4 regions of the Pseudocitrobacter sp. CD920760 genome follow, and region 4 is predicted to be linked to each of the others. Evidence: predicted binding sites of a transcription regulator. Region 4 holds the regulator's gene; each other region holds the start of a gene.
The links. Region 4 encodes sigma-54, which starts transcription at its own class of promoters, with help from an activator protein. Its sites were predicted from a motif close to GTTGGCACANNTTTCGCTNT; they were not measured.
Positions count from the first base shown of each region.

Region 1: a site for sigma-54 is predicted at 2,185-2,204, ahead of glnA (glutamate--ammonia ligase). Genes of this name have one in related genera too.
Region 2: a site for sigma-54 is predicted at 4,296-4,315, ahead of glnK (P-II family nitrogen regulator). Genes of this name have one in related genera too.
Region 3: a site for sigma-54 is predicted at 5,306-5,325, ahead of hydN (electron transport protein HydN). Genes of this name have one in related genera too.

Region 1 covers NZ_CM173490.1:5,182,308-5,189,657, forward strand. Annotated here, with positions in the region: gene typA (ribosome-dependent GTPase TypA) at 90-1,913, opposite strand; gene glnA (glutamate--ammonia ligase) at 2,294-3,703, shown strand; gene glnL (nitrogen regulation protein NR(II)) at 3,897-4,946, shown strand; gene glnG (nitrogen regulation protein NR(I)) at 4,956-6,365, shown strand; gene hemN (oxygen-independent coproporphyrinogen III oxidase) at 6,453-7,350, opposite strand, start outside.
Region 2 covers NZ_CM173490.1:1,285,254-1,292,603, forward strand. Annotated here, with positions in the region: gene AC1MKH_RS05730 (Lrp/AsnC family transcriptional regulator) at 1-87, shown strand, start outside; gene AC1MKH_RS05735 (SmdA family multidrug ABC transporter permease/ATP-binding protein) at 111-1,874, shown strand; gene AC1MKH_RS05740 (SmdB family multidrug efflux ABC transporter permease/ATP-binding protein) at 1,867-3,645, shown strand; gene glnK (P-II family nitrogen regulator) at 4,367-4,705, shown strand; gene amtB (ammonium transporter AmtB) at 4,737-6,023, shown strand; gene tesB (acyl-CoA thioesterase II) at 6,082-6,942, opposite strand; gene AC1MKH_RS05760 (YbaY family lipoprotein) at 7,160-7,350, shown strand, end outside.
Region 3 covers NZ_CM173490.1:4,116,859-4,124,208, forward strand. Annotated here, with positions in the region: gene norW (NADH:flavorubredoxin reductase NorW) at 1-111, shown strand, start outside; gene hypF (carbamoyltransferase HypF) at 318-2,534, opposite strand; gene fdhF (formate dehydrogenase subunit alpha) at 2,538-4,688, opposite strand; gene hydN (electron transport protein HydN) at 4,725-5,270, opposite strand; gene AC1MKH_RS19310 (LacI family DNA-binding transcriptional regulator) at 5,415-6,428, opposite strand; gene ascF (PTS cellobiose/arbutin/salicin transporter subunit IIBC) at 6,652-7,350, shown strand, end outside.
Region 4 covers NZ_CM173490.1:4,633,036-4,640,385, reverse strand. Annotated here, with positions in the region: gene arcB (aerobic respiration two-component sensor histidine kinase ArcB) at 1-405, shown strand, start outside; gene elbB (isoprenoid biosynthesis glyoxalase ElbB) at 638-1,291, shown strand; gene mtgA (monofunctional biosynthetic peptidoglycan transglycosylase) at 1,288-2,013, shown strand; gene yrbL (PhoP regulatory network protein YrbL) at 2,010-2,642, opposite strand; gene npr (PTS phosphocarrier protein NPr) at 2,872-3,144, opposite strand; gene rapZ (RNase adapter RapZ) at 3,141-3,995, opposite strand; gene ptsN (PTS IIA-like nitrogen regulatory protein PtsN) at 4,029-4,517, opposite strand; gene hpf (ribosome hibernation promoting factor) at 4,574-4,861, opposite strand; gene rpoN (RNA polymerase factor sigma-54) at 4,884-6,317, opposite strand; gene lptB (LPS export ABC transporter ATP-binding protein) at 6,365-7,090, opposite strand; gene lptA (lipopolysaccharide ABC transporter substrate-binding protein LptA) at 7,097-7,350, opposite strand, start outside.

The DNA.
Region 1 (7,350 bases), 550 kb from region 4:
AAAGGGGGATAAAAAGGCGCTTGCCGTGACGTGAAGGCAAAAAAAAACCTGCCATCGCTGGCAGGTTTTTCATACGTTAAAGAGGAGGATTACTCTTCTTTCGCACCGCGCATCGCGCGTTTACGGTCGTTCTCGGTCAGGTGACGTTTACGGATACGGACAGAAGTTGGGGTAACTTCTACCAGTTCGTCGTCATCGATGAACTCAAGAGCCTGTTCCAGCGTCATTTTAACCGGCGGAACCAGAACCGTTGCTTCGTCTGTACCAGACGCACGCATGTTGGTCAGTTTCTTACCGGTCAGGCAGTTTACAGTCAGGTCGTTAGAACGACTGTGAATACCGATGATCTGGCCTTCATAAACTTCAGCACCGTGACCCAGGAACAGCTTACCGCGGTCCTGCAGGCTGAACAGTGCGAACGCAACTGCTTTACCCTGGCCGTTAGAGATCAGTACACCGTTCTGGCGCTGACCCACATCACCCGGACGGATATCGTCGTAGTGGCTGAAGGTGGAGTACAGCAGACCGGTACCGGAAGTCATGGTCATGAATTCTGAACGGAAGCCGATCAGACCACGGCTTGGGATCACGTAGTCGAGACGTACGCGGCCTTTGCCATCTGGATTCATGTTTTTCAGGTCGCCTTTACGCTCACCCAGAGCCTGCATCACAGAACCCTGATGTTGTTCTTCAACGTCCAGCGTGACGTTTTCGAACGGCTCTTGTTTACGGCCATCGATTTCGCGGAAGATAACTTTCGGACGGGAAACCGCCATTTCGAAACCTTCACGACGCATGTTTTCGATAAGAACGGACAGGTGCAGTTCACCACGACCAGACACGCGGAATGCGTCAGCATCCGGCGTTTCTTCTACGCGCAGCGCCACGTTGTGTACCAGTTCTTTGTTCAGACGATCAAGGATCTGGCGAGACGTGACGTATTTACCTTCTTTACCGCAGAACGGAGAGGTGTTTACGCAGAAGAACATAGAAACGGTCGGTTCATCAACGGACAGGGCTGGCAGCGCTTCCACATTTTGCGTGTCGCAAATGGTGTCAGAGATGTTCAGCTCACCCAGACCGGTGATAGCGATGATGTCGCCAGCTTCAGCCACGTCGGTTTCGATACGTTCCAGACCCAGATGGCCCAGCACTTTACCGACTTTACCGTTACGGGTTTTGCCTTCGCTATCGATGATAGTCACTTGCTGGTTCGGTTTCACTTTACCGCGTTTGATACGGCCGATACCGATAACACCCACATAGCTGTTGTAGTCCAGCTGGGAGATCTGCATCTGCAGAGGACCGTCGAGATCGACGTCCGGCGCAGGAACATGGTCAACAATCGCCTGATACAGCGGGGTCATGTCTTCAGCCATGTCTTCGTGATCCAGACCCGCGATACCGTTCAGCGCAGATGCGTAAACGATCGGGAAGTCCAGCTGTTCGTCGGTCGCATCAAGGTTAACGAACAGGTCAAAGACCTGGTCAACAACCCAGTCAGGACGCGCGCCAGGGCGGTCAACTTTGTTGATAACAACAATAGGTTTCAGGCCATAGGCAAAGGCTTTCTTGGTCACGAAGCGCGTCTGCGGCATCGGGCCGTCAAATGCGTCAACGACCAGCAGCACGGAGTCTACCATGGACATTACACGTTCAACTTCACCACCGAAGTCGGCGTGCCCTGGGGTATCAACGATGTTGATACGGTAGTCATTCCATTTGATAGCGGTGTTTTTCGCGAGGATGGTAATCCCACGCTCTTTCTCCAAATCGTTGGAGTCCATCACACGCTCTTGAGTTTCGGCACGTGCATCAAACGTACCGGATTGCTGCAGCAGCTTATCAACCAGGGTAGTTTTACCATGGTCAACGTGCGCGATGATGGCGATGTTACGCAAATTTTCGATCACAACTTTGCCTCGGGCATTAGAAATAGCGCGTTATTGTACACGGATTAATCGCAGTACAAAACAGGATCACAAACATCCTCCGCAAACAAGTATTGCAGAGTTCCTTTGTGATCGCTTTCACGGAGCGAAAAAAGGGCACCTTAACGCAAATTGCACCAATATGGTGCTCTATGTTCACATATAAGCACTATACTGGTGCAATGACACCATCGTGGTGCAGCCCTTTTGCACTATGATGCGCATGATAGCGCCTTTTGGGGGTAATTTAAAAGTTGGCACAGATTTCGCTTTATAAATTTCAGGGCAACAACGCCACTTTTAAGAAGTGTTTGAAGACCTCGTTACCACGACGACAATGACAAATCCGGGAGATGTAAAGTATGTCCGCTGAACACGTTTTGACGATGCTGAATGAGCACGAAGTGAAGTTTGTCGATCTGCGCTTCACCGATACCAAAGGTAAAGAACAGCACGTCACTATCCCTTCCCATCAGGTTAATGCCGAATTCTTTGAAGAAGGCAAAATGTTTGACGGCTCCTCTATCGGCGGCTGGAAAGGCATTAACGAATCTGACATGGTTCTGATGCCGGACGCATCTACCGCACTCATTGACCCGTTCTACGAAGAACCAACACTGATCATCCGCTGCGATATCCTGGAACCAGGTACCCTGCAGGGCTATGACCGTGACCCGCGCTCCATCGCGAAACGCGCTGAAGAATACCTGCGCTCCACTGGCATTGCCGACACCGTACTGTTCGGGCCAGAACCAGAATTCTTCCTGTTTGACGACATCCGCTTCGGCGCATCCATTTCCGGTTCTCACGTGGCTATCGACGATATCGAAGGCGCGTGGAACTCTTCCACCAAATACGAAGGTGGTAACAAAGGTCACCGTCCGGGCGTGAAAGGCGGTTACTTCCCGGTTCCGCCGGTCGATTCTTCCCAGGACATCCGTTCTACCATGTGTATGATCATGGAAGAAATGGGCCTGGTTGTTGAAGCTCACCACCACGAAGTGGCAACGGCAGGTCAGAACGAAATCGCGACCCGCTTCAACACCATGACCAAAAAAGCGGACGAAATTCAGATCTACAAATATGTCGTTCACAACGTTGCGCACCGTTTCGGTAAAACCGCGACCTTCATGCCAAAACCGATGTTCGGCGATAACGGTTCCGGTATGCACTGCCACATGTCTCTCTCCAAGAACGGCGTAAACCTGTTCTCTGGCGACAAATACGCGGGTCTGTCTGAGCAGGCGCTGCACTACATCGGCGGTGTTATCAAACACGCGAAAGCGATCAACGCCCTGGCGAACCCGACCACCAACTCCTACAAACGTCTGGTCCCGGGTTACGAAGCACCAGTTATGCTGGCTTACTCTGCCCGTAACCGTTCTGCTTCCATCCGTATTCCGGTTGTTACCAGCCCGAAAGCGCGTCGTATCGAAGTGCGCTTCCCGGACCCGGCAGCTAACCCGTACCTGTGCTTCGCAGCACTGCTGATGGCTGGCCTTGACGGTATCAAGAACAAAATCCATCCGGGCGAAGCGATGGACAAAAACCTGTATGACCTGCCGCCGGAAGAAGCGAAAGAGATCCCACAGGTTGCTGGTTCTCTGGAAGAAGCACTGAAAGAACTGGATCTGGACCGCGAGTTCCTGAAAGCCGGTGGTGTGTTCACTGACGAATCCATCGATGCTTACATCGCGCTGCGCCGCGAAGAAGATGACCGTGTGCGCATGACTCCGCACCCGGTAGAGTTCGAGCTGTACTACAGCGTTTAATTTAAGTTAGTCATTCTCCGCCCACTTCTTGTCGCCGCCTGGCGGCAAGAACAAGCTGAGTAAGTTGTTGCCGTGGAACTTTTAGCCCATCTCTGGATGGGCTTTTTTCTCCACAAAAACGCGTAGTTAGCGCCTTTTTCCCGTCCATCCAGCTATAATGCACTAAAACAGTGCAATCTAAGGAGACTGCTAAATGGCAACCGGCGCGCTGCCCGATGCTGGGCAGATCCTCAATTCTTTAATTAATAGCATTCTGCTGGTCGATGACGACCTGGCGGTGCATTACGCCAATCCGGCGGCGCAGCAGCTGCTGGCGCAAAGCTCGCGAAAACTGTTCGGTACGCCGTTACCGGAACTGCTGAGCTATTTCTCGCTGAATATCGGTTTGATGCAGGAGAGCCTGCAAACGGGCCAGGGCTTCACGGATAACGAAGTGACGCTGGTGATCGACGGGCGCTCGCATATCCTCTCTCTGACGGCTCAGCGGCTGCCTGACGGCTTTATTTTGCTGGAGATGGCCCCGATGGATAACCAACGCCGTTTAAGCCAGGAGCAGCTACAGCACGCCCAGCAGATTGCAGCACGCGATTTAGTCCGTGGCTTAGCCCATGAGATTAAAAACCCGCTCGGCGGCTTACGCGGCGCAGCACAGCTGTTAAGCAGAGCACTGCCCGACCCGTCGCTCACCGAATACACCAAAATGATTATTGAGCAGGCCGATCGCCTGCGTAACCTGGTCGACCGTCTGCTGGGGCCGCAACAGCCAGGGATGCACGTGACCGAAAGTATCCACAAAGTGGCCGAACGCGTCTTTTCGCTGGTGTCGATGGAGCTGCCGGATAACGTGCGGCTGGTGCGTGATTACGATCCGAGTTTGCCGGAGTTACCGCACGATCCCGACCAGATTGAACAGGTTTTGCTGAATATTGTTCGCAATGCATTGCAGGCATTAGGGCCAGAAGGCGGCGAAATCATTCTGCGTACCCGCACCGCGTTCCAGCTGACGCTACACGGCGAGCGCTATCGCCTGGCGGCACGCATTGACGTTGAAGATAACGGGCCGGGCATTCCGTCCCATTTACAGGACACGCTGTTCTATCCGATGGTAAGTGGCCGCGAAGGCGGCACCGGGCTGGGTTTATCCATCGCCCGTAGCCTGATCGATCAGCATTCCGGAAAAATTGAATTTACCAGTTGGCCAGGCCATACCGAGTTCTCGGTTTACCTGCCAATTCGAAAATAAGGTGTGTTTATGCAACGAGGGATAGTCTGGGTCGTAGATGACGATAGCTCCATCCGTTGGGTGCTTGAACGCGCACTCACCGGGGCGGGCTTAAGCTGTACTACATTTGAAAGCGGCAACGAGGTGCTGGACGCGCTCACCACCAAAACGCCGGACGTGCTGCTGTCGGATATTCGTATGCCAGGCATGGACGGCCTTGCGCTGCTCAAACAGATTAAACAGCGTCACCCGATGCTTCCGGTCATCATAATGACGGCCCATTCGGATCTGGATGCGGCGGTCAGCGCTTATCAACAAGGCGCATTCGATTACCTGCCCAAACCGTTCGATATCGATGAGGCGGTGGCGCTGGTTGAACGTGCCATCAGCCACTATCAGGAACAGCAGCAGCCGCGCGATGTGCCCGCGTTCGGGCCTACCGCCGATATTATCGGTGAAGCGCCAGCGATGCAGGACGTCTTTCGCATTATCGGGCGACTCTCCCGGTCATCAATAAGCGTGCTGATTAACGGCGAATCCGGTACCGGTAAAGAGCTCGTCGCGCATGCGCTGCATCGTCACAGCCCACGCGCGAAAGCGCCGTTTATCGCCCTGAACATGGCGGCGATACCGAAAGATTTGATTGAATCCGAGCTTTTTGGTCACGAGAAAGGCGCGTTCACCGGTGCTAATACCGTGCGTCAGGGGCGTTTTGAGCAGGCAGACGGCGGCACGCTGTTTCTCGATGAAATTGGCGATATGCCCAACGATGTACAGACCCGTTTGCTGCGCGTACTGGCCGACGGGCAGTTTTACCGCGTCGGCGGCTATGCGCCGGTGAAAGTGGATGTGCGTATCATCGCAGCGACCCACCAGAACCTGGAGCTGCGCGTACAGGAGGGGAAATTTCGTGAGGATTTATTCCACCGCCTGAACGTGATACGCGTTCATCTGCCGCCGCTGCGTGAGCGTCGGGAAGATATTCCGCGTCTGGCGCGCCACTTCCTGCAAATTGCTGCACGCGAGCTCGGCGTAGAAGTGAAACTCCTGCACCCGGAAACCGAAGCGGCGTTAACGCGTCTGGCGTGGCCTGGCAACGTGCGCCAGCTGGAAAACACCTGCCGCTGGCTGACAGTGATGGCCGCAGGCCAGGAAGTATTGATCCAGGATTTGCCGAGCGAACTGTTTGAAACCACTGTTCCGGATGGTACGACCCAAACCCAGCCTGATAACTGGGCGACGCTGCTGGCGCAATGGGCCGATCGTGCCCTGCGTTCCGGTCATCAAAACCTGTTATCGGAAGCACAGCCGGAAATGGAGCGTACGCTGCTGACAACCGCGCTGCGTCATACTCAGGGGCATAAACAGGAAGCCGCACGTTTGCTGGGTTGGGGGCGTAATACCCTGACGCGCAAGCTGAAAGAGCTGGGGATGGAGTAGCACAGCGTTGCGCCGGATGGCGCTTCGCTTATCCGGCCTACAAACAACGAGGCGTTGTAGGCCCGGTATGCGCCACCGGGCAATAACTTAAATCACACGAGAGAACTGCTGCATCCGCGCTTTCTGGCGCAAATAGGCATCGAAGCACATACAGATATTACGAATCAACAGACGACCTTTTGGCGTCACCTGGATTCCTTTTTCATCCACATCCACCAGCCCATCTTTCGCCAGCGGCGCCAGCAGTTTTAAATCTTCCGCAAAATAGTCGGCAAAATTCAGATCCCACTGCTGCTCAACGGCGGCGTAATCCAGGCGGAAATTACAAATCAGCGCCTTAATCACGTCACGACGAATGCAGTCATCGCGGGTTAGGGCAATCCCGCGCCACAGCGCATCGCCGCGTTCATCAACCTGCTGATAATAGAGTTTCAGCTCTTTCTGGTTCTGCGCGTAGCAGTCGCCAATCATGCTGATCGCCGAGACGCCCATGCCGAGCAGGTCGGTATCGCCCTGCGTGGTGTAGCCCTGGAAGTTACGATGCAGCACGCCTTCACGCTGAGCAACGGCCAGCTCGTTATCCGGACGGGCGAAGTGGTCCATACCGATAAACTGGTAACCGGCATCAGTGAGCGACGAGATGGTTTCCTGAAGAATATCCAGCTTCTGCTGGGCGGAAGGTAAATCGGCATCTTTAATTTTGCGCTGCGCGGCAAACAACGTCGGCAGGTGCGCATAGTTAAAGACGCTCAGGCGATCCGGGTTGAGCTCACCTACACGTTTAAGCGTAAAGGCAAAGCTTTCCGGCGTCTGTTTTGGCAGGCCGTAGATCAGATCGATGTTGGTGGAGGTGAAGCCGATCTCGCGCGCGTGATTCAGCAACGCGAAGATAAATTCTTCATCCTGTTCGCGATTTACCAGACGCTGAACTTCTTTGTTGAAGTCCTGCACGCCCATGCTCAGACGGTTAAATCCTTCGGCGCGC
Region 2 (7,350 bases), 1.9 Mb from region 4:
GTGAATCGCGTCCCCGGACTGTCGGACGTCACCTCAAGTTTTGCGATGGAACAGATTAAATACACCACTGCGCTTCCCATCGAATAACACTATCTCTGGAATTTTACTGCGTGCGATTATTTGCTCAATTAAGCTGGTATTTCCGCCGGGAGTGGCGTCGCTATCTTGGCGCCGTCGCGCTGCTGGTGGTTATCGCCATTCTTCAACTGATCCCCCCGAAGGTGGTGGGCTACGTCGTTGACGGCGTCACCCAACAACACTACACCGCGACGACCATCTGGATGTGGATTGGCCTTATGGTGGCGATTGCTATCGTGGTCTATCTGCTGCGCTACGTCTGGCGCGTGCTGCTGTTCGGGGCGTCCTACCAACTCGCGGTCGAACTGCGGGAAGACTTTTATCGCCAGTTAAGCCGCCAGCACCCGGAATTTTATCTGCGTCACCGCACCGGTGATTTAATGGCGCGCGCCACCAACGATGTTGACCGCGTCGTCTTTGCCGCCGGGGAAGGCGTGCTGACGCTGGTCGATTCGCTGGTGATGGGCTGCGCGGTGTTGATTGTGATGTCCACGCAAATTAGCTGGCAACTCACGCTGCTGGCGCTGTTACCGATGCCGATTATGGCGCTGGCGATTAAGCGCTATGGCGACATGCTGCACAACCGCTTCAAGCTGGCGCAGGCGGCATTCTCCAGCCTGAACGACCGCACACAAGAGAGCCTGACCAGTATTCGCATGATTAAAGCCTTTGGCCTGGAAGATCGCCAGTCGGCGCTGTTCGCCGCCGATGCGGCGGATACCGGGGCGAAGAATATGCGCGTGGCGCGTATTGACGCCCGTTTTGACCCGACGATTTATATCGCCATCGGTATGGCAAATCTGCTGGCAATTGGCGGCGGAAGCTGGATGGTGATGCAGGGAACATTGACGCTCGGTCAATTGACCAGCTTTGTGATGTATCTTGGCTTAATGATCTGGCCGATGCTGGCGCTGGCGTGGATGTTTAATATCGTCGAGCGCGGCAGCGCCGCCTACAGCCGTATTCGCGCCATGCTGATGGAAGCGCCGGTGGTCAATGACGGCACCGAATCGGTGCCGGACGGGCGCGGCGTGCTGAAGGTCGCCATTGACCAGTTCCATTATCCGCAAACGGAAAAAGCGACGCTGACGAAAGTCCACTTCACGCTGCAACCGGGGCAGATGCTGGGCATTTGCGGCCCAACGGGCTCCGGCAAATCCACTATTCTGTCGCTGATTCAGCGCCACTTCGACGTGGAAAAAGGCGAAATCGATTTTCACGATATCGCCCTGCCAAAACTCAAACTGGATGCCTGGCGCAGCCGCCTGGCGGTAGTCAGTCAGACACCGTTCCTTTTTTCCGATACCGTAGGAAATAATATTGCCCTTGGTCGCCCCGGCGCGACACAAGAAGAGATTGAACACGTCGCCCGACTTGCCAGCGTCCATGAGGATATTCTGCGTCTGCCGCAGGGTTACGACACGGAAGTGGGCGAGCGTGGGGTGATGCTCTCCGGTGGGCAGAAGCAGCGCATTTCGATTGCGCGCGCGCTCTTGCTCAACGCCGAAATCCTGATCCTCGACGATGCGCTCTCGGCGGTGGACGGTCGTACCGAACACCAAATTTTGCATAACCTGCGCCAGTGGGGCGAAGGCCGCACGGTGATTATCAGCGCGCATCGTCTGTCGGCGCTGACGGAAGCCAGTGAAATCATCGTGATGCAGCACGGGCATCTGTGCCAGCGCGGGCAGCATGAACAGCTGGTGACGCAGCCGGGTTGGTATCGTGATATGTATCGCTATCAGCAACTGGAAGCGGCGCTGGATGAAGAACCGTCGGAGGTGACCGATGCGTAATTTTGGTCAACTGTGGCCGACATTAAAAAGATTGCTGGCCTACGGCTCACCGTGGCGCAAACCGCTCTCTATTGCCGTGGTGATGTTGTGGGTAGCGGCAGCGGCGGAAGTCTCCGGGCCGGTGCTGATAAGCTACTTCATCGATAACATGGTGGCGAAACACACGTTGCCGCTGGGCACCGTTGCGGGGCTGGCGGCGGCGTATATCGGCCTGCAACTGCTGGCGGCGACGTTGCACTATAACCAATCGCTGCTGTTTAATCGCGCGGCGGTGGGGGTGGTACAACAGTTGCGAAGTGACGTGATGGACGCCGCGCTGCGTCAGCCGCTGAGTGAATTTGATACTCAACCTGTCGGGCAACTGATTTCCCGCGTGACTAACGACACGGAGGTGATCCGCGATCTCTACGTCACCGTCGTGGCGACGGTGCTGCGCAGCGCCGCGCTGATTGGCGCGATGCTGGTGGCGATGTTCAGCCTCGACTGGCGCATGGCGCTGGTGGCGGTTTGCATCTTCCCGGCAGTACTGACGGTGATGGTGATTTACCAACGCTACAGCACGCCTATCGTGCGCCGGGTGCGGACGTATCTGGCGGATATCAATGACGGTTTTAACGAAGTGATCAACGGCATGAGCGTGATCCAGCAGTTCCGTCAGCAGGCACGCTTTGGCGAACGCATCGGTGAGCATAGCCGTCAGCACTATCTTGCGCGTATGCAAACGCTGCGTCTGGATGGCTTCCTGCTGCGTCCGCTGCTCAGCCTCTTCTCTACGTTGATACTGTGCGGTCTGCTGATGCTGTTTGGCTTTACGTCGGTGGGCACGATTGAGGTGGGTGTGCTGTATGCGTTTATCAGCTACCTGGGCCGTCTCAATGAACCGCTGATTGAACTCACCACCCAGCAGTCAATGCTGCAACAGGCGGTGGTCGCCGGGGAGCGCGTATTTGAGCTGATGGACAGGCCGCGCCAGACCTACGGCGATGATGCCCGTCCGCTGGAAAGCGGCGACATTGAAATTGATAACGTCTCCTTTGCTTACCGCGATGACCGGATGGTGTTGCAGGATATCTCGCTGTCGATTCCCTCGCGCAGTTTTGTGGCGCTGGTGGGGCATACGGGCAGCGGGAAAAGCACGCTTGCCAGTCTGCTGATGGGCTATTACCCGCCGAATTCAGGTGAAATTCGCCTGGGCGGTCGTCCGCTTGGCAGTTTGAGTCATCAGGTGCTGCGCCAGGGCGTCGCCATGGTGCAGCAGGACCCGGTTGTCCTGGCGGACTCTTTCTTCGCGAACGTCACGCTTGGCCGTGATATCAGCGAAGCGCAGGTATGGCAGGCGCTGGAAACGGTGCAACTGGCGGAACTGGCGCGTGGGCTGAGCGATGGTATCTATACGCCGCTGGGCGAGCAGGGGAACAATCTCTCTGTCGGGCAAAAACAGTTGCTGGCGCTGGCGCGCGTGCTGGTTGATACCCCGCAGGTGCTGATTCTGGATGAAGCCACCGCCAATATCGATTCCGGTACCGAGCAGGCCATTCAACAGGCGCTGGCTGCCGTGCGTGAACACACCACACTCGTGGTGATCGCGCACCGCCTTTCCACCATCGTCGATGCTGACACCATCATGGTGCTGCATCGCGGGCAGGCGGTGGAGCAGGGCTCGCATCAGCAACTGCTGGAAGCCAAAGGCCGATACTGGCAGATGTATCAGCTTCAACTGGCCGGGGAAGAGCTTGCCGCCAGTGCACAGGATGAAACGCTGACTGCTTGATGTGATGCTGGTCAGTTAAGGGCCGATTCACTTTTCAGAGCATCTCCCCGTTGCGCTCCTGTCTGGCTCCATGCCATATAAATCGTGCAGGCGCAGGGAGCACGCAGGGGGCGGCCAATCGCCGCCGCCCCCTGCACCCCCAGGCTCCGGCGGAAAAATCGCCGCTTCGCGGTTCCCTCAGCTTATCCCTTACGGCTTTCGGGTCGGGCGCGAGGTAACATCCCTGTAAAGCCGCGCCCTCAGCCCACATCCATGTGGGCTGCCCCGGTCTCCAGGGAACGCTTCGGCGATTTTGACGCCACCAACAGCGGTGCGGCCTTTACGTTAACAGCAAAAACCGGTGTATCTGAAACCGATGAGTCCCCGCTGGAATTGCGAAGGGGGGCGCGGTTGCCCCCCTTTGCCCGTTCACTGACTCAGATGTTACATATTGCGCAAAACATAAAGTGAACGGAACTTTGCGCTTAGCTGACCATCATTAACGGACTGATGCACTTTTTTTAAGCAATTTACTAACAGACGCACCAGCGCGTGCAATTTTAAAACGCACCCTGCACTCGCATGGTGCGTTTTTGTTTCATTTCTTACTAAAACGCGTGCATGACCTTTCGCCTCATGCCGTTACCCGCCCATTTTTCTCAATTTTCATTTCTGGCACGCCCCTTGCTTTATCTATCTCGTGTAGCAGCAGCCATTACCGAATTCTGACTGGAGGGGATCTATGAAGCTGGTTACCGTGGTAATCAAACCATTCAAACTCGAAGACGTCCGCGAAGCGCTGTCTTCAATTGGTATTCAGGGACTGACCGTGACGGAAGTGAAGGGCTTCGGTCGTCAGAAGGGGCATGCCGAGCTGTATCGCGGCGCGGAGTACAGCGTGAACTTCCTGCCGAAAGTGAAGATTGACGTCGCGATTGCCGACGACCAGCTTGATGAAGTCGTGGATGTGGTGAGCAAGGCGGCGTACACCGGAAAAATTGGCGACGGTAAGATTTTCGTCGCCGAGCTGCAACGTGTGATTCGTATTCGTACCGGCGAAGCCGACGAAGCGGCACTGTAATTCCTGGCGCACAGTGATAGGGATCGAGAAAATGAAAATAGCAAAATTGAAAACCGGTTTGGCGGCTCTGGCGCTGTTGCCGGGCCTGGCGATGGCGGCTCCGGCGACGATCGATAAAGCCGATAACGCCTTTATGATGATTTGTACCGCGCTGGTGCTGTTTATGACCATTCCGGGAATTGCCCTGTTTTACGGTGGCCTGATTCGTGGGAAAAACGTTCTCTCTATGCTGACACAGGTGGCAGTGACGTTCGCGCTGGTCTGCGTGTTGTGGGTGGTTTACGGCTACACGCTGGCCTTCGGTACCGGCGGCAGCTTCTTCGGTAACTTTGACTGGGTGATGCTGAAAGGTATTGCGATAACCGCGCCGATGGGCACGTTTTATCAGTATATTCACGTTGCTTTCCAGGGCTCGTTCGCCTGCATCACCGTAGGGCTGATTGTCGGCGCGCTGGCGGAACGTATTCGCTTCTCAGCGGTGCTGATTTTCGTGGTTATCTGGCTGACGCTCTCCTATATTCCGATTGCGCACATGGTGTGGGGCGGCGGTCTGTTGGGCTCGCACGGCGCGCTGGACTTCGCGGGTGGTACGGTTGTACACATTAACGCGGCGGTTGCGGGTCTCGTCGGGGCGTATCTGATTGGCAAACGTGTCGGCTTTGGCAAAGAAGCGTTCAAACCGCACAACCTGCCGATGGTGTTTATCGGGACTGCCATCCTTTACTTCGGCTGGTTTGGCTTCAACGCCGGTTCAGCGAGTGCGGCGAATGAAATTGCCGGTCTGGCTTTCGTGAACACCGTAGTGGCAACCGCGGCTGCGATTCTGGGCTGGGTATTCGGTGAGTGGGCGCTGCGCGGTAAACCGTCGCTGCTGGGCGCGTGTTCCGGGGCGATTGCAGGCCTGGTGGGCATTACACCTGCGTGTGGATTTATCGGTGTCGGCGGCGCGTTGATCCTCGGTATCGTTGCGGGTCTGGCCGGGCTGTGGGGCGTCACCATCCTGAAACGCTGGTTGCGTGTGGATGATCCTTGCGATGTCTTCGGCGTTCACGGCGTGTGTGGCATCGTGGGTTGTATCCTGACCGGTATCTTTGCCTCTACCTCCTTCGGCGGCGTGGGTTATGCGGAAGGCGTCACCATGGGCCATCAGGTGCTGGTACAGCTGGAAAGCATCGCCATCACCATTGTCTGGTCGGGCATTGTGGCATTCGTTGGCTACAAAGTGGCAGACCTCACTGTGGGCCTGCGCGTTCCGGAAGAGCAGGAGCGCGAAGGGCTGGACGTCAACAGCCACGGCGAAAATGCGTACAACGCCTAATCAGTGCTAACAAAAAAAGCCTCCGCTTGCGGAGGCTTTTTTGCTTTCAAACGTAATCTTATCCGCGATTACGCATCACGCCTTCCTGTACCGTCGATGCCACAAGTACGCCATCCTGAGAATAGAACTCGCCGCGCACAAAGCCACGTGCGCTGGAGGCGGACGTACTTTCCACGCTGTACAGCAGCCACTCATTCAGATTAAACGGACGGTGGAACCACATGGAATGGTCAATTGTCGCGACCTGCATCCCTTTTTCCAGGAAACCAATGCCGTGTGGCTGAAGCGCGACCGGCAGGAAGTTGAGATCGGACGCATAGCCCAGCAGATTCTGATGTACGCGTAAATCATCCGGCACCGTCCCGTTAGCACGCAGCCAGACCTGACGTTTTGGCTCCGCGACGTGGCCCTTCAGCGGGTTGTGGAACTCAACCGGGCGAATCTCCAGCGGGCGCTCGCAGAGGAATTTATCTTTTAGCACCTGCGGCAACAGATGTTCCAGTGAACGGGCGATATCGGTTTCTGACGGCAGGCTCTCCGGCGCGGGGGCATCGGGCATGGTTTTCTGATGCTCGTAGCCCGGTTCTGGCGCCTGGAATGACGCGGTCATATAGAAAATGGGTTTACCGTTCTGAATCGCCGACACGCGGCGAGCGCTGAAGCTGTTACCGTCGCGCAGCACTTCGACGTCATAGACAATCGGCTTCAGGCTGTCGCCAGGGCGCAGGAAGTAACTGTGGAATGAGTGAATCAGGCGCTCAACGGGAACCGTTTCTTTTGCGGCATAAAGAGCCTGACCCACAACCTGGCCGCCAAATACCTGACGCAGCCCCAAATCTTCGCTCTGCCCGCGGAATAATCCTTCTTCGATTTTTTCCAGATTCAACAATGCCAGTAAGTTAGATAGCGCCTGACTCATAAATTTCCTCAATAATTTTTATCATCGCCGCGGCGAGGGATTAGCACAGTATAACGCAGTTTTGCAGCTGGTCCGATGGGTGCAAAAGTCTGAATAAAGGGCAGTTTGCAGGAAAAAAAAGGAGATCTGTGCCACACTTAACCCGTTATGACTGTTTATGAATGGTCGCTCTGGCAGGAAAAAATCCTGCGGATGCATGAGCGAAAAGGAGAACGCAATGAAAATCGTGCCAATGTTAAGTGGAATAGCCATCGCCGTCGCCCTGTCTGCCTGTGCAGATAAGAGTGCTGACATCCAGACCCCGGCGCCGAATCCGAGTGCTGCGGGTGCGACGCAAGCGGCGATTCAGCAGCCGAGTGTCACGGGTACTGTATGGATCCGTCAGAAAGTAGCTCTGCCACCGGATGC
Region 3 (7,350 bases), 520 kb from region 4:
CAGGGCATGCTTGCCCAGGGCTATGATGACAACCAGCAGCTTCGCGCCTTTGTGGTCAGTGAAGAGAGAATGAAGGAGGCATTTAGCCTGTTGAAGTTATTGCCGAGCTGATTTGCTACGCCATTGCTGAACTTAACCTTGCTCGCGAATTTTGCAGAGCCCTTCTTAACCTCGGATACATGGACGTATCGCGTCTGATTTTTGCCCCGGTCACCGGGGCTTTTTTTTGGCTCCGTGCGCACATTATTGTCGGGTGGCGGCTACGCCTTACCCGACCTACCTATTTGCACCATCAGGCAAGCCCAAACCATCCGGCATCACGCGTAGCGGGCCGCGGCCACCACCGCCTGCCCGAACGCAATCGCCCCATCTCCTGCGGGCAAACTGTGAGGGAAAAACAGCGTAAAATCAGCCAGATGGTGCTGCAAGCGCGCACGCAGCAGCGCGTTATGCAGCACACCGCCACCAAATACCAGCGTCGGGATACCCCGCGCCTGTGCTTCGCGACGCATCATACCGCCCAGCCCCTGCGCCAGCGCATCGTGAAACGCCCACGCTTTCTCCGCCGGACTGGCCTGCCAGGCTAACCAACTCGACCAGAATTCAACAAGGTCAAACGACTCACTTTGCAGCGGATGTTCAACGCCATCACACGTCGCCGCCAGCGCTTCCAGGCGACAGGCCGCCTCACCTTCATAACTCAACGTCAGCGGCGCACAACCCAGCGCACAAGCCACCGCATCAAACAATCGCCCGCACGATGACGCACGTGGCGCATTAATACCGCGCTCAATCGCCCGCGCCAGCAGCGGCCAGTTTTGCTCGCGCACGGTGGCGGTTGCCGGATAACTTTCCCACTCCGGCACAAACGCCAGACAGTGCGCCAGCAGGTTACGCCACGGCTGACGTGCCGCAAGGTCGCCCCCCGGCAACGCTACCGCAGGCAGGCCGCCAAGATGTTCACACTCGCGGTAGTTCACCCGCAGACATTCACCGCCCCACAACGCGCCCTCTTCCCCCATGCCAATGCCGTCCAGCGCCAGCGCGATTACATCACCACCGTCCAGCGGCCAGTTGTGTTCCGCCAGGCACGCGGCAATATGCGCGTGGTGATGGAGCACCGTTTGATGGGGTAAATCGCGGGCGGCGGCCCACTGCGAGGAGTGGTAGCCAGGATGCGCATCCGCCACCACCGCCTGCGGGGTAAAATCGTAGATAGCCTGCATCAAACGCAACGACTGCTGCCATTGCGCCTCGACACCTTCATCAGTGAGATCGCCAAAATGCTGGCTCAACACCGCCTGCTCGCCGCGTACCAGGCAGAAGGTATTTTTGAGATCTGCCCCCAGGCAAAGCATCGGCGGAATATCGTGAAAACCCGGCGGCAGTGGAATGGCGTCCGGTACATAGCCGCGCGATCGACGCAGCATTTCGCCATTTTGCCGCACCACCGAGTCATCCATCCGCTGCACAATATCGCGATTATGCAGCAAAAATCCGTCGGCAATATCCGCGAGATCCGCCAGTGCCAGCGCATTGGTCAGCGCGGGCGGTTTACCGCTAAGATTCCCGGATGTCATCACCAACGGGCGATTCAACGCCTGCATCAGCAAATGCTGAATTGGGTTAGCCGGGAGCATGACGCCCACTTCCGCCAGCCCCGGCGCAATGTCATCACACAAGCCGCTGACGCAGGATTTATCCACCAGCACAATCGGTGCTGCGGGCGTGCGCATTAATCGGCTGGCGTCATCGGGGAGATTCGTCGTAGTGGGGATCATCACAGCCAGTGGTTTCGCCGGGCGATGTTTGCGGGCGCGCAGTGTCGCCACCGCGCGGGCATTACCCGCATCACAGGCCAGATGAAAACCACCCAGCCCCTTGATCGCCACAATACCGCCCGACGTGAGAAGCGCAATCGCCGCCTGTAGCGCCGCCTCGTGATGCAGCGGTTCGCCCCCGGCATACCACGACAGCCACGGGCCGCACTCGGCGCAGGCCACCGGCTGGGCGTGAAAGCGACGATCGTAAGGATTGCGGTACTCCGCCTCGCAGGCAGAGCACAGCGGAAACGCCGCCATCACCGTCAGCGGACGGTCGTACGGCATGGCGTTGATAATGGTGAAACGTGGGCCACAGTGGGTACAGTTGATAAAGGGATAACGATAACGGCGCTCCTGCGGGTCATTCATCTCCGCAAGACACGCCGGGCAGGTTGCCGCATCCGGGACAATCTGCGTGCTCATCGCCCCCGCGCCGCTTTCGCGGATCACGAAATCGTCAGGCACGTTCTGCCACACATAAGGCTGCACCTGCGTCTCATCAATGCGCGCCAGCGGCGGGCAGTGTTGATGAAGCGCGGCAAGGAAATCCGCTTCTTCACCCAGCAAACGAACGAGCACCCCCGCACCGTCGTTGCAGACATCGCCCACGCGCGCCTGCTGCTGAGCCAGTTGCCAGACAAAGGGGCGGAAGCCCACCCCCTGTACTTTACCGCGAATGCGGATTTCGACGCCGTTATGCGTTATCGTCATTCATTACCCTGCTACCGCCTCGCGCAGGCGGGATTTCATCGACTGGTAGCTTTCCAGCGCGTAGTTTTCCGCCCAGTTTTGATCCTCAATCGCACTGATATTCACCGCACAGTACTTGGTTTCCGGCGTTTTAGAGATGGGATCGAGGTTGTCCTGGGTCAGTTCGTTACAGGCGCCAATCCACCACTGGTAGGTCATATAGACACTGCCGTGATTGATACGCTCGTTGACGTTGGCGCGCGTGATCACTTTACCGCGACGCGACGCCACCCACACCAGTTGTTTGTCTTTGACGCCCAGCTTCTGCGCATCCTGCGGGTTAATCTGCACAAAGCCAGGTTCATCGGCCAGCGATTGCAGCGCCGCACAGTTACCGGTCATCGAACGGCAGGAGTAGTGCCCCACTTCACGCACGGTGCACAGTACCAGCGGATATTGATCATCCGGGCATTCGGCTGGCGCACGCCACGGTGCAGCAAACAGATGCCCTTTGCCATCCGGGGTATCGAACTGATTGCCTGCGTAAAGATACGGCGTGCCTGGGTGATCAAGCGTCGGACACGGCCACTGAACGTGCCCCATGTCGCCCATTTTATCGTAAGTCACGCCAAAGAAGAGCGGGCAAAGCTCACGCATTTCGTCCCAGATTTGCTGGTTATTGTCGTAATGCATCGGGTAGCCCATTTTCTGGGCAATCAGGCTGATAATTTCCCAGTCGCGTTTGACGTTGTATTTTGGTTCGATGGCTTTTTCGAAACGCTGGAAGCCACGGTCGGCACAGGTGAAGACGCCACCGTGTTCGCCCCAGGAAGTGGCGGGCAGCAGCACATCGGCCTGCTCGGCGGTTTTGGTCATAAAGATGTCCTGCACCACCACGAAATCAAGCGCTTCGAACCCTTTGCGCACCAGGCCTAAGTCGGCTTCGGTTTGCAGCGGATCTTCACCCATGATGTAGTAGGCTTTCACCTTCCCTTCCAGCGCCAGATGCGGCACTTCAGTAATGCGCACGCCCACTTTGTCGTCCATCAGGCTGGCGTCAATACCCCATGCTTTGGCGAATTTCGCCCGCACGTCGGCATCGACCACGTCCTGATAACCGGGGAACTGGTTGGGGATCACCCCCATGTCGCACGCGCCCTGCACATTGTTCTGACCACGCACCGGGCCGACGCCGACATGTTCACGTCCCAGATTACCGGTGAGCAGCGCAAGCGTTGCCAACCCTTTGACCACATCCACGGCCTGACCAAACTGAGTGACGCCCATGCCCCACATAATGGTGGCGCTTGGTGCCGCCGCGTAGGTACGCATCGCCTGACGAATTTGTTGCGCCGTCACGCCGGTCAGCGCTTCCACCGCTTCCGGCGCATAATCTTTCACGATTTCACGCAGCTCGTCGATGCCGGTGGTGTAGCGCGCAACATATTCTTTGTCGTAGAGATTTTCTTCCAGCAGCACATGGGAAAACGCATTCACCAGCGCCATGTTGCAGCCGTTTTTGATTTGCAGATGTTGATCGGCGATACGCGCGGTTTCAATGCGACGCGGGTCGCAGACGATAATTTTCGCGCCTTTCTCTTTGGCTTTGATTACGCGACGCGCCACGATAGGGTGCGAATCGGCGCAGTTGTAGCCAAAGACCAGCAGACAGCTTGAGTTTTCAATGTCTTCGATGGAGTTACTCATCGCGCCGTTGCCGAGCGCTTCCTGCAAGCCTGCGACAGAAGGACCGTGGCAGACGCGCGCGCAGCAATCGACGTTATTGGTATTCAGTACGCCGCGCGCAAATTTTTGCATCACATAGTTGGTTTCATTCCCGGTACCGCGCGATGACCCGGTGGTCATAATGGCGCGCGGACCGAATTTCGCTTTGATCTCGCCTAAGCGTTTTGCCGTATAGCTGATGGCTTCATCCCAGCTCACTGGCGTCAGCTTGCCGCCTTTTTCATAGCGGATCATCGGCTGCGTCAGGCGCGGCGTCAGCAGTTTGGTGTCGTTCAGGAAATCCCAGCCGTAATAGCCTTTCAGGCACAGTTCATGCTGGTTAGTTTTCCCGTCGGCAGCTTCCGCGCGGATGATTTTATTGTTATCGACAACCAGCTTCAGTTTGCAGCCAGCACCACAATACGGACAAACACTTGTAATTTTTTTCATCAGTAACAGACCTGTTAAAAGTGAAACGGAGGATCATTAAAACGACAGGGAAATAGATGTATCGAGCGCAGCGCGGCGACGTTTTTCGGCGCTGATTTGCTCAAGCTTGTCGCGGTCAACGCAGAAAATAGCGTGCGTCGGGCAGGCTTCCATACAGGCCGGGCCTTGCTCGCGGTGGAAGCAAAGGTCGCATTTGTTGGCTTCGGCTTTTTCGGCACGCACGTTGAGACCCGCGCCGCTGTTGCGGACAACCGGGCGCACGACCACTTCCATCGCGCCATACGGGCAGGCCACGACGCAGGTTTTGCAGCCGATGCAGCGTTCCTGCATCACATGCACAAAACCTTTTTCGCGGCGAATCGCGCCGTTCGGGCAGACGTTCGCGCACGGCGCGTCTTCGCACTGTCGGCACGCGGTCGCGGTAGAGACGTTCACGCCTTTAATGACGTGAATTCGCGGCAGGAAAGATTCCGGCGTCAGCGCGGCGCAATCCTGTTCGGCCTGGTGGCTGACCACGCATGCCACTTCGCATGTCCGGCAGCCTATACATTTACTCGCATCTGCAATGATGAAACGGTTCATCAAATTCTCCAGCAATGACAATGAATGAGCCGGAGAATGCATTATTCGCGCCAACTTTTATTACGCTGTTTATTAAGGATTTTTTATTTGAAGCGCTGTGTCTAACCCTGTCATCGTCACGAGTGACGATGACAGGTGACGAGATTAACCCTGCGGGCCTGTGCCGAGGGAATCGCGTGCGATAAGCTCGCCGAGGAAGGAAGGTTGTGGTTTGAATTCGCCGCCGTCGAGCATGAAAATCAGGCGATGGATAATCTCCTGAATCATCTCTGTCACCGGGATTTTAACGCTGGAGAGCGATGGCAGCATGTACGGCGCAAGGGCGATATCATCAAAACCGACGACGGAGACCTGCTCCGGCACGCGCAGGCCGCGCGACTGAAGCTGTTTCATCGCCCCGATGGCCATGTCATCGTTGCTGGCGACCAGCGCGCTAAAGTTAACGCCGCGCTCAAGCAGTATATCAACACCCGCCAGACCGGTCGCTGGCGTCCATTTCCCTTCGACAATCAGCGCATCACGCAATGGAATATGGTGTTCAGCTAAAGCGGCTTTGTAGCCCGACAAGCGTTCAATGCCGGTTGGCGAATCAAGCGAACCGGTGATAAATGCGATATCGCGATGCCCCTGTGCAATCAGCTTCTCCACCGCATTCTGGCTGGTACGCGCCTGGTCGCAGTACACACAGTGGCTGAGGTTACGGCGCAGGCGACGGTTGAGCACCAGCACCGGCTGTTCATGCTGCTGAATCAGCTCGTCGATTTCGTCAACGCTGAGAAAACGCGGGTAGATGATGATGCCGTCGCAGCGCATATCGAGCAGATACTGAATCGCCGCCCGCTCCTCTTCCGCGCTGTGTTTACCGTCGGCGAGGATCAACTGGCGGCCCTGGTTTTCCGTCATCCGCGCGGCGTGAAACAGCAGCTCGCTGAAATAGACGCCGTGATACAGGGTATTGGTGACAACCAGCCCCAGCGTTTGCGTGCGTTTGGTCGCCAGATTGCGCGCCAGCAGATTAGGCCGATAGCCGCACTCTTCAATCGCCTGCCAGACCCGGTCTTTGGTCTCCTGACCCACATAGCCGTTGCCGGTCAGTACGCGTGAGACCGTCGCTTTCGACACGCCAGCCAGCTTTGCCACCTCCAGCATCGTCGCCATTTCGCTTCCCTCGTCAAAAATGATGGGCGCAGTGTACTTCAGACACTGCCCTTTTTCAGCTTTTGCCATACACGGCGATCGCCATCACAAATTTAAAAAATGAATTTTTACTCTCTTGCCATAGATTATGAAACTCTTCATGATTTTGTGGAACCGGTTTCCTATGCAACGTTTCATCGCCCAGGCGGTGAGTCCCCTACAGATAAAAACAGGATAGAATCCGATGTCCAAAAACTACGCGGCGCTGGCGAAGTCCATCGTCGATTTACTCGGCGGCGTCAGCAACATCAGCGCAGTGACCCACTGCATGACGCGTCTGCGCTTCGTGTTGAAAGACGATTCACGGGTGGATAGCCCCGCGCTGAAAAGCCTGAGCGGCGTGCTCGGCGTGGTGCGCAGCGTTAACCAGTGCCAGGTGATCATCGGCAACACCGTTTCCCAGGCATATCGGGAAGTGGTGAGTCTGCTACCGGGGGAGTTGCAGCCTGCCGTACCGCAGGGGAAACCGAAGATAACGCTGAAGCGCATCGGCGCGGGGATCCTTGATGCGTTGATCGGCACCATGTCGCCGTTGATCCCGGCGATAATCGGCGGATCGATGGTCAAGCTGCTGGCGATGATCCTCGAAATGTCCGGCGTGCTCACCAAAGGCGCACCGACGTTGACTATCCTGACGGTGATTGGCGACGGGGCATTCTTCTTCCTGCCGCTGATGGTTGCCGCCTCTGCCGCCGTGAAATTCAAAACCAACATGTCGCTGGCCATCGCCATTGCGGGCGTGCTGGTGCACCCGAGCTTTATCGAACTGATGGCGAAAGCCGCGCAGGGCGAGTACGTGGAATTTGCCTTCGTGCCGGTCACGGCGGTGAAATATACCTATACGGTTATTCCGGCGCTGGTGATGACCTGGTGCCTGTCGTAC
Region 4 (7,350 bases):
ACCGCCGACGACGAGGAGAGTACCGCAATGCCAACTGAACAGGGTAAATCACAGCAGTTACTGGATATTCCGATGCTGGAGCAGTACATCGAACTGGTAGGACCGAAGCTAATTACCGACGGTCTGGCCGTCTTTGAGAAGATGATGCCGGGATATCTGGCGGTGCTGGAATCGAATCTGACTGCACGCGATCAGAAAGGCATTGTCGAGGAAGGGCACAAAATTAAGGGCGCGGCGGGTTCCGTGGGCCTGCGTCATCTGCAACAGCTGGGGCAGCAGATCCAGTCACCTGATTTACCGGCCTGGTGGGATAACGTCGGTGAATGGGTTGAAGAGATGAAAACCGAGTGGCAGCACGATGTCGCGGTGCTTAAATCCTGGGTGGCGAACGCTGAAAAAAAATGACCCCGGCTAAACCGGGGTGCGCGAACACTGCGCCAACACCAGGGAAATCGTGGCTGCGCCATAAGATGTAATAGGATTTTAGTAAGACACAACCTGATGAATACGATTGCACGCAGATTAAGATAGCAAAACTTGAAACATTTGTTACATGAATCAGCAAAATATGTGAAGCATAGCGAGTTAATCAGAAATAGTAATAATCTTCAGTCAGTTACAGCGAGGGATAAGCATCATGAAAAAAGTTGGCGTTATTTTAAGCGGCTGCGGTGTCTATGACGGGTCTGAAATTCACGAAGCTACCATAACGCTGCTGGCCATTGCCCGTAGCGGCGCGCAGGCCGTGTGCTTTGCGCCGGATAAGCGCCAGTTCGATGTTATCGACCATCTCTCGGGAGAAGCGATGGGCGAAAGCCGCAATGTGCTGATCGAGTCTGCGCGCATTGCGCGCGGCGACGTGCGCCCGCTCGCCAGCGCACAGGCGGAAGAGCTGGATGCGCTGATTGTGCCCGGCGGTTTTGGCGCGGCGAAAAACCTCTCTAACTTTGCCACGCAGGGCGCGGCGTGCGAGGTTGATGCGCATCTGAAAGCGCTGGCGCAGGCAATGCATCAGGCGGGAAAACCGCTCGGCTTTATGTGTATCGCCCCGGCGATGTTACCGAAGATTTTTGATTTCCCGCTGCGCATTACCATCGGCACGGATATCGACACAGCAGAAGTGCTGGAAGAGATGGGCGCGGAGCATGTGCCGTGCCCGGTGGATGACATCGTTGTTGATGAAGACAACAAAGTGGTGACTACACCGGCTTATATGCTGGCGCAGAACATTGCTGAAGCTGCCGAGGGCATTGAGAAGCTGGTGGCGCGCGTGCTGGTTCTGGCTGAATGAGCAAGCGCGTCTCACCGCTGGCGTGGATAAAACGTATCGCCTGGCGCGTCGCGTTGCTGCTTGTGCTGTTCTGGGGCGGTGGCATCGCGCTATTCAGCTTTGTGCCAGTGCCCTTTTCTGCGGTGATGGTCGAGCGCCAGCTAAGCGCCTGGCTGAGCGGCGATTTCCATTATGTGGCGCATTCCGACTGGGTCAGCATGGATGAAATCTCGCCGTGGATGGGGCTGGCGGTGATCGCTGCCGAAGATCAGAAATTCCCGGAGCACTGGGGGTTCGATGTTCAGGCGATCGAAAAGGCACTTTCGCATAACGAACGCAACGAAAACCGCATTCGCGGCGCGTCGACGTTGTCGCAGCAGACAGCGAAAAACCTGCTGCTGTGGGATGGCCGTAGCTGGTTGCGTAAAGGGCTGGAAGCGGGGTTGACGGTAGGCGTTGAAACCGTCTGGAGTAAGAAACGTATTCTGACCGTTTACCTGAATATCGCTGAGTTTGGCGAGGGCACCTTTGGCGTAGAAGCCGCTGCTCAACGCTATTTCCATAAATCCGCCAGCAGGCTGACCATGTCGGAAGCGGCGCTGTTAGCCGCTGTACTACCGAACCCGATTCGCTTTAAAGCGGATGCCCCTTCAGGCTACGTGCGTAGCCGCCAGGCGTGGATAATGCGCCAGATGCGTCAGCTCGGCGGCGAATCCTTCATGACCCGCCACCAACTGCATTAAGCTTTACGAGAAGAGAGCTCCAGCGTGCTGCGCTCTTCGCGCGGCTTGCTGTTATTCAGTGCAGCTGCCAGTACCGGCTGGGCAATAAAACGTTCCCACAGACGCTCCTGCTTACGACGACAGAACCATTTTGACCAGGTGGCCAGTGGAATAAAGGTTGATTCGCCGATGTTGTCGCAGATAACCGGCACCACTTCCGATTCGCTGATGCGATGGCACAGAATATTGGCTGGTTTCAGCGTCATGGTCACAATGTGGTTTTCGGTGATGTACTTCTTCAACGAGCGCAGGATCTGACGCAGCACAACCAGATCTTCTTCGTAGCGACACTCCGCAGCGAACTGTTTTAAGGTGATAGACGGTTTACCGTCAAAGTCGCTGATCACGTCATACACGTAACCTGTTCCGCAGTCGGTCTCAACGGTGCCGTAATAGCGAGGAATACCGCTCCAGTCCTTCAGATAGCGATTGAGATGCGCGTAGTAGCCCAACTCTCGCTTAGTCTCTTTATCGCCGCCATCGTCGTTGTTGTAGACGATTTTGATGCAGCGTTGGGCATCATCCGGATGCGCATAACATTTACGATGTCTTCCGGTGCCCAGGGGGGTGTGATCCGATAAATGTAACATGACGCGCTCCTGGAATTATTTGCTGACAATTGACCAGTATCGACACCAAACTTAAATGAAACATAAACGAACCTTGTTAAGGTTTTCTTAAGGTTAATCCTGGACTAAAAAGCGCACAAATTGTACAGGGATAATAAAAAAAAACGCCAAATGGCGTTTTTACGGTAGAGGAGCTTTTCGTAGGCCAGATAAGGCGAAGCCGCCATCCGGCATGGGGAAGGGAGACTACTTAATCTTCATCAAACCCAGATTCAAACAGCGCAATAACCGCGGCCAGCGCTTCGACTTCCTGCGGGCCGGAGGCTTCCACTTCAATCTGGCGTCCTTTGGCGGAGTCCAGCATCAACAGCGCAATCACACTATTGGCTTCCGCCTCTGTGCCTTCGTCGTTGCGCAGCAGTACTTCCGCATCAAAACCTTGCATCAGTTCAAACAGCTTCATCGCTGGCCGGGCGTGCATGCCCAGCCGGTTGGTGATTTCAACGGTTTGCTTTACGGTCATGATTTACGTTTTTCCAGCGTCCGGTGACGAGACTGCACGTTCTTACCGCGAGAGCGGAAGTAGTCAGCCAGTTGTTCGGCGACATACACCGAACGGTGCTTACCGCCGGTACAGCCAATCGCCACGGTCAGATAGCTACGGTTATTGGTTTCCAGCATAGGTAACCATAGCTCAAGATAGCTGCGGGTCTGGTAGATAAAGTTATGGACTTCCGTATGCCTGTCGAGGAATGCGGCAACCGGTTTATCGAGGCCGGTCATTGGGCGCAGTTTTGGATCCCAGTGCGGGTTTGGCAGGAAGCGTACGTCGAAGACGTAATCCGCATCGATAGGAATACCGTGCTTGAAGCCGAAGGATTCAAACACCATCGTCAGTTCGCGCTCGCGTTTGCCCAGCAGGCGGGTACGCAGCATTTCTGCCAGCTCGTGTACCGACATCTCGGAGGTATCGACGATAAGGTCCGCGCGTGAGCGCAGCGGCTCCAGCAGGTCGCTCTCTTTGTCGATGGCGCTCTCCAGTGACAGGTTTTTGCTGGAAAGCGGGTGCAGACGGCGCGTGTCGCTGTAACGACGGATCAGCGTATTGCGATCGGCATCAAGGAACAGCAGTTGTGGAGAAAATGCGTCCGGCAGATTTTCCATCGCTTTTTCGAAGATTTCCGGCGACTCCGGCATATTACGCACGTCGATACTGACGGCGGCGGAGATCTCCCGGTCGGCCAGCGTTTTCGCCAGCTCTGGCAGCAGGACTACCGGCAGGTTGTCCACACAGTAGAAACCCATATCTTCCAGCGCCCGTAAGGCCACGGATTTACCCGAGCCTGAGCGGCCGCTGACGATCATCAGTACCATGTACCGTTTCTCCTCAGTACGAACTCATTTCCCTTACGCTTCATCACTGTTTTCCGTTTCGGTGATGATTTGATAAAGCTCTTCGTCACTCTGCGCTGAGCGCAGGCGGCGGCAGATAGTTTTATCCGCCAGACGTTTCGCCACCAGTGAAAGCGTATGTAAGTGCGTTTTGGTTTGGTCCGCAGGCACCAGCAGAGCAAACAGCAGGTCGACAGGCTGATTGTCGATGGCGTCGAACGCGATCGGCGTTTCAAGCTGCACAAAAACGCCCACGGCGCGCAGCGTATCTTCTTCCAGCTTACCGTGTGGAATGGCGATGCCATTGCCAATGCCGGTACTGCCCATTTTCTCGCGGGTGAGAATCGCTTCAAACACCACCTGAGGAGGCAGACCTAACTGCTTTGCCGCCAGTTCACTGATGATTTCCAGCGCACGTTTTTTACTCTGGCAGTGAACAGCACTGCGGGTACATTCCTGGTTAAGCACATTGCTCAGTTGTAGAGCCGAATCGTTATTTATCATAATTTCACCTAAGCATCGCCCGACACTTTACCGGCATCGGGCGACCGCCCGGACAATTAGTGTTGTTTCAGTTTATCTTTATGTTTATTAAGCTGCCGCGCCAGTTTGTCGATCAACAGATCAATAGCAGCATACATGTCCTGCCCTTCCGCGCTGGCATGAAGTTCGCCCCCGTTAACATGCAGGGTCGCATCCGAGATGTGCGTCAATTTCTCCACTTTTAACACAATATAGACCTGATTGATCCTCTCAAAATACTGTTCCAGCTTCACGAATTTCGTGTTGATGAAATCGCGCAGGGCTTCAGTGATTTCGACGTTGTGTCCAGTGATGTTGAGCTGCATAGTGTCTTCCTTATCAGTTGAGTCACACCAGTTGTTTACGCTGGTTAGACGGCGGAATGGATAAAGACTCTCGGTACTTCGCAACGGTTCGACGGGCCACCATGATACCCTGATCGGAGAGCATGGAGGTCAGCTTACTGTCGCTCAGTGGTTTCGCGGGATTTTCCGCGGCAATCAATTTCTTCACCAGCGCGCGAATCGCCGTGGATGAGGCTTCACCGCCACCCTCAGTATTCACATGGCTTGAGAAGAAATACTTAAGCTCAAAAATACCGCGCGGGCTATGCAAATACTTCTGCGTAGTCACGCGTGAAATCGTGGACTCGTGCATCTCGACGGTCTGGGCGATATCCGCCAGCACCATCGGTTTCATATACTCTTCGCCGGACTCAAAAAACGCCTGCTGCTGCTCAACGATGCAGCGGCTGACGCGCAGCAACGTGTCGTTGCGGCTCTCAAGGCTTTTAATCAGCCACTTCGCATCCTGCAGATTACTGCGAATAAACTGGCTGTCGGCGTCGTTACGGACGTTGTTACACATGCCCGCGTAGTGCTGATTAATTTGCAAACGTGGAATGCTGTCGGCGTTGAGTTCCACCACCCAGCGGCCACTGACTTTGCGTACCAGCACATCAGGGATAACGTACTCCGGCTCGCCGGTCTGGATCGACTGACCCGGACGCGGATCCAGTGACTGAATCAGATCCACCGCTTCTTTCAACACGTCTTCTTTCAGACGCGTGACGCGCATTAACGATCGGAAATCGTGGTTGGCAAGCAGATCGAGATGGTCGCTGATGATCAGACGGGCTTCGGCGAGGCGGGGGGTTTCTTTGGCAAACTGAGAGAGCTGAATAAGCAGGCAATCGCGGAGATCGCGGGCGGCGACGCCCACCGGGTCAAATCGCTGGATCCGCTTAAGCACCGCTTCGACTTCATCCAGACCGATTTCGTCATCGCCCATGCTCTCGCGGATATCTTCCAGCGGGACGGTCAGATAACCGGTATCGTCAACGGCGTCGACGATGGAGGTGGCTATCGCCCGGTCTGTATCGGTAAACGGCGTGAGTTCCACCTGCCACATCAGGTAATCCTGGAGGGACTGGGTGGTTTCGCCCTGATAGACCGGCAGTTCGTCGTCCTGGTAATCTGCGCCAGTGCCTGAGGGCGTTCCGGCGGTGTAGATTTCATCCCAGCTGGCATCGAGCGGCAGCTCTTCCGGCATATCTTTCTGTTCGAGCGCGTCGGCGCTGTCTAACGTTTCGTTATCCGGCGTCTCTTTGGCATCGATTTCTTCATGAATATCGGTTTGCTCAAGCAGGGGATTACTCTCCAGCGCTTGCTGAAGTTCCTGCTGCAGTTCCAGCGTCGACAGCTGTAACAAGCGAATAGCCTGTTGCAGCTGTGGCGTCATGGCGAGCTGTTGGCTGAGCCTTAATTGCAAACCTTGCTTCATGTTCAGTGCGATAATCTCCGGCTAACCTCTCTCATGCTTCTACCCTATCAGAGTCTGAAGTCTTCCCCAAGATACACACGTTTAACATGTTCGTCTTGTAAGATCTCTGTCGGGGTGCCGTGGGCGATAAGCTGCCCCTGGCTGACGATATACGCACGCTCACACACCGCCAGCGTTTCGCGGACGTTGTGGTCAGTGATTAACACGCCGAGACCGCTGTCGCGCAGGTGCTCAATGATGTGTTTGATATCGATAACGGAGATCGGGTCAACGCCCGCAAACGGTTCATCCAGCAGGATAAATTTCGGATTTGCGGCCAGCGCGCGGGCGATCTCTACGCGGCGGCGTTCGCCCCCGGAGAGCGATTGACCCATGTTGTCGCGCAGGTGTTCGATGTGGAACTCTTCCATCAGCTCATTACAGCGGTCTTCGCGCTGTTCGCTGGTGAGATCGTCGCGAATTTGCAGCACCGCCATCAGGTTGTCATACACGCTCAGACGACGGAAAATGGACGCTTCCTGCGGCAGATAGCCAATCCCACGACGCGCACGGGCGTGCAGCGGCAGCAGGCTGATATCTTCGTCATCAATAATGATATTGCCCGCATCGCGCGGCACGATACCGACCACCATGTAGAAGGTGGTGGTTTTACCCGCGCCGTTCGGCCCAAGCAGACCCACAATCTCACCGGAGTTGACGGTCAGACTGACATCCTCTACCACGCGGCGGCCTTTGTAGGCTTTAGCCAGGTTCTTTGCAGTTAATGTCGCCATAACGAATTAGTTACTCTTCTTCTGTGCCGGAGCCTGGTCTTTGTTTTTGTCCTGCAACTGGGACGGAACCAGAACGGTCGTTACGCGTTTACCTTTTTCGCTAAACGCCTGCATTTTCTGTTCTTTAACCAGGTAAGTAATTTTGTCGCCCTTGATGTTGCTGTCGACCTGTTCCAGATACGCGTTACCGGTCAGCACCACGAAATCACTTTGCAGTTCATAGTGCATTTTGGCGGCGTGGCCTTTCACCGGCTTGCCGT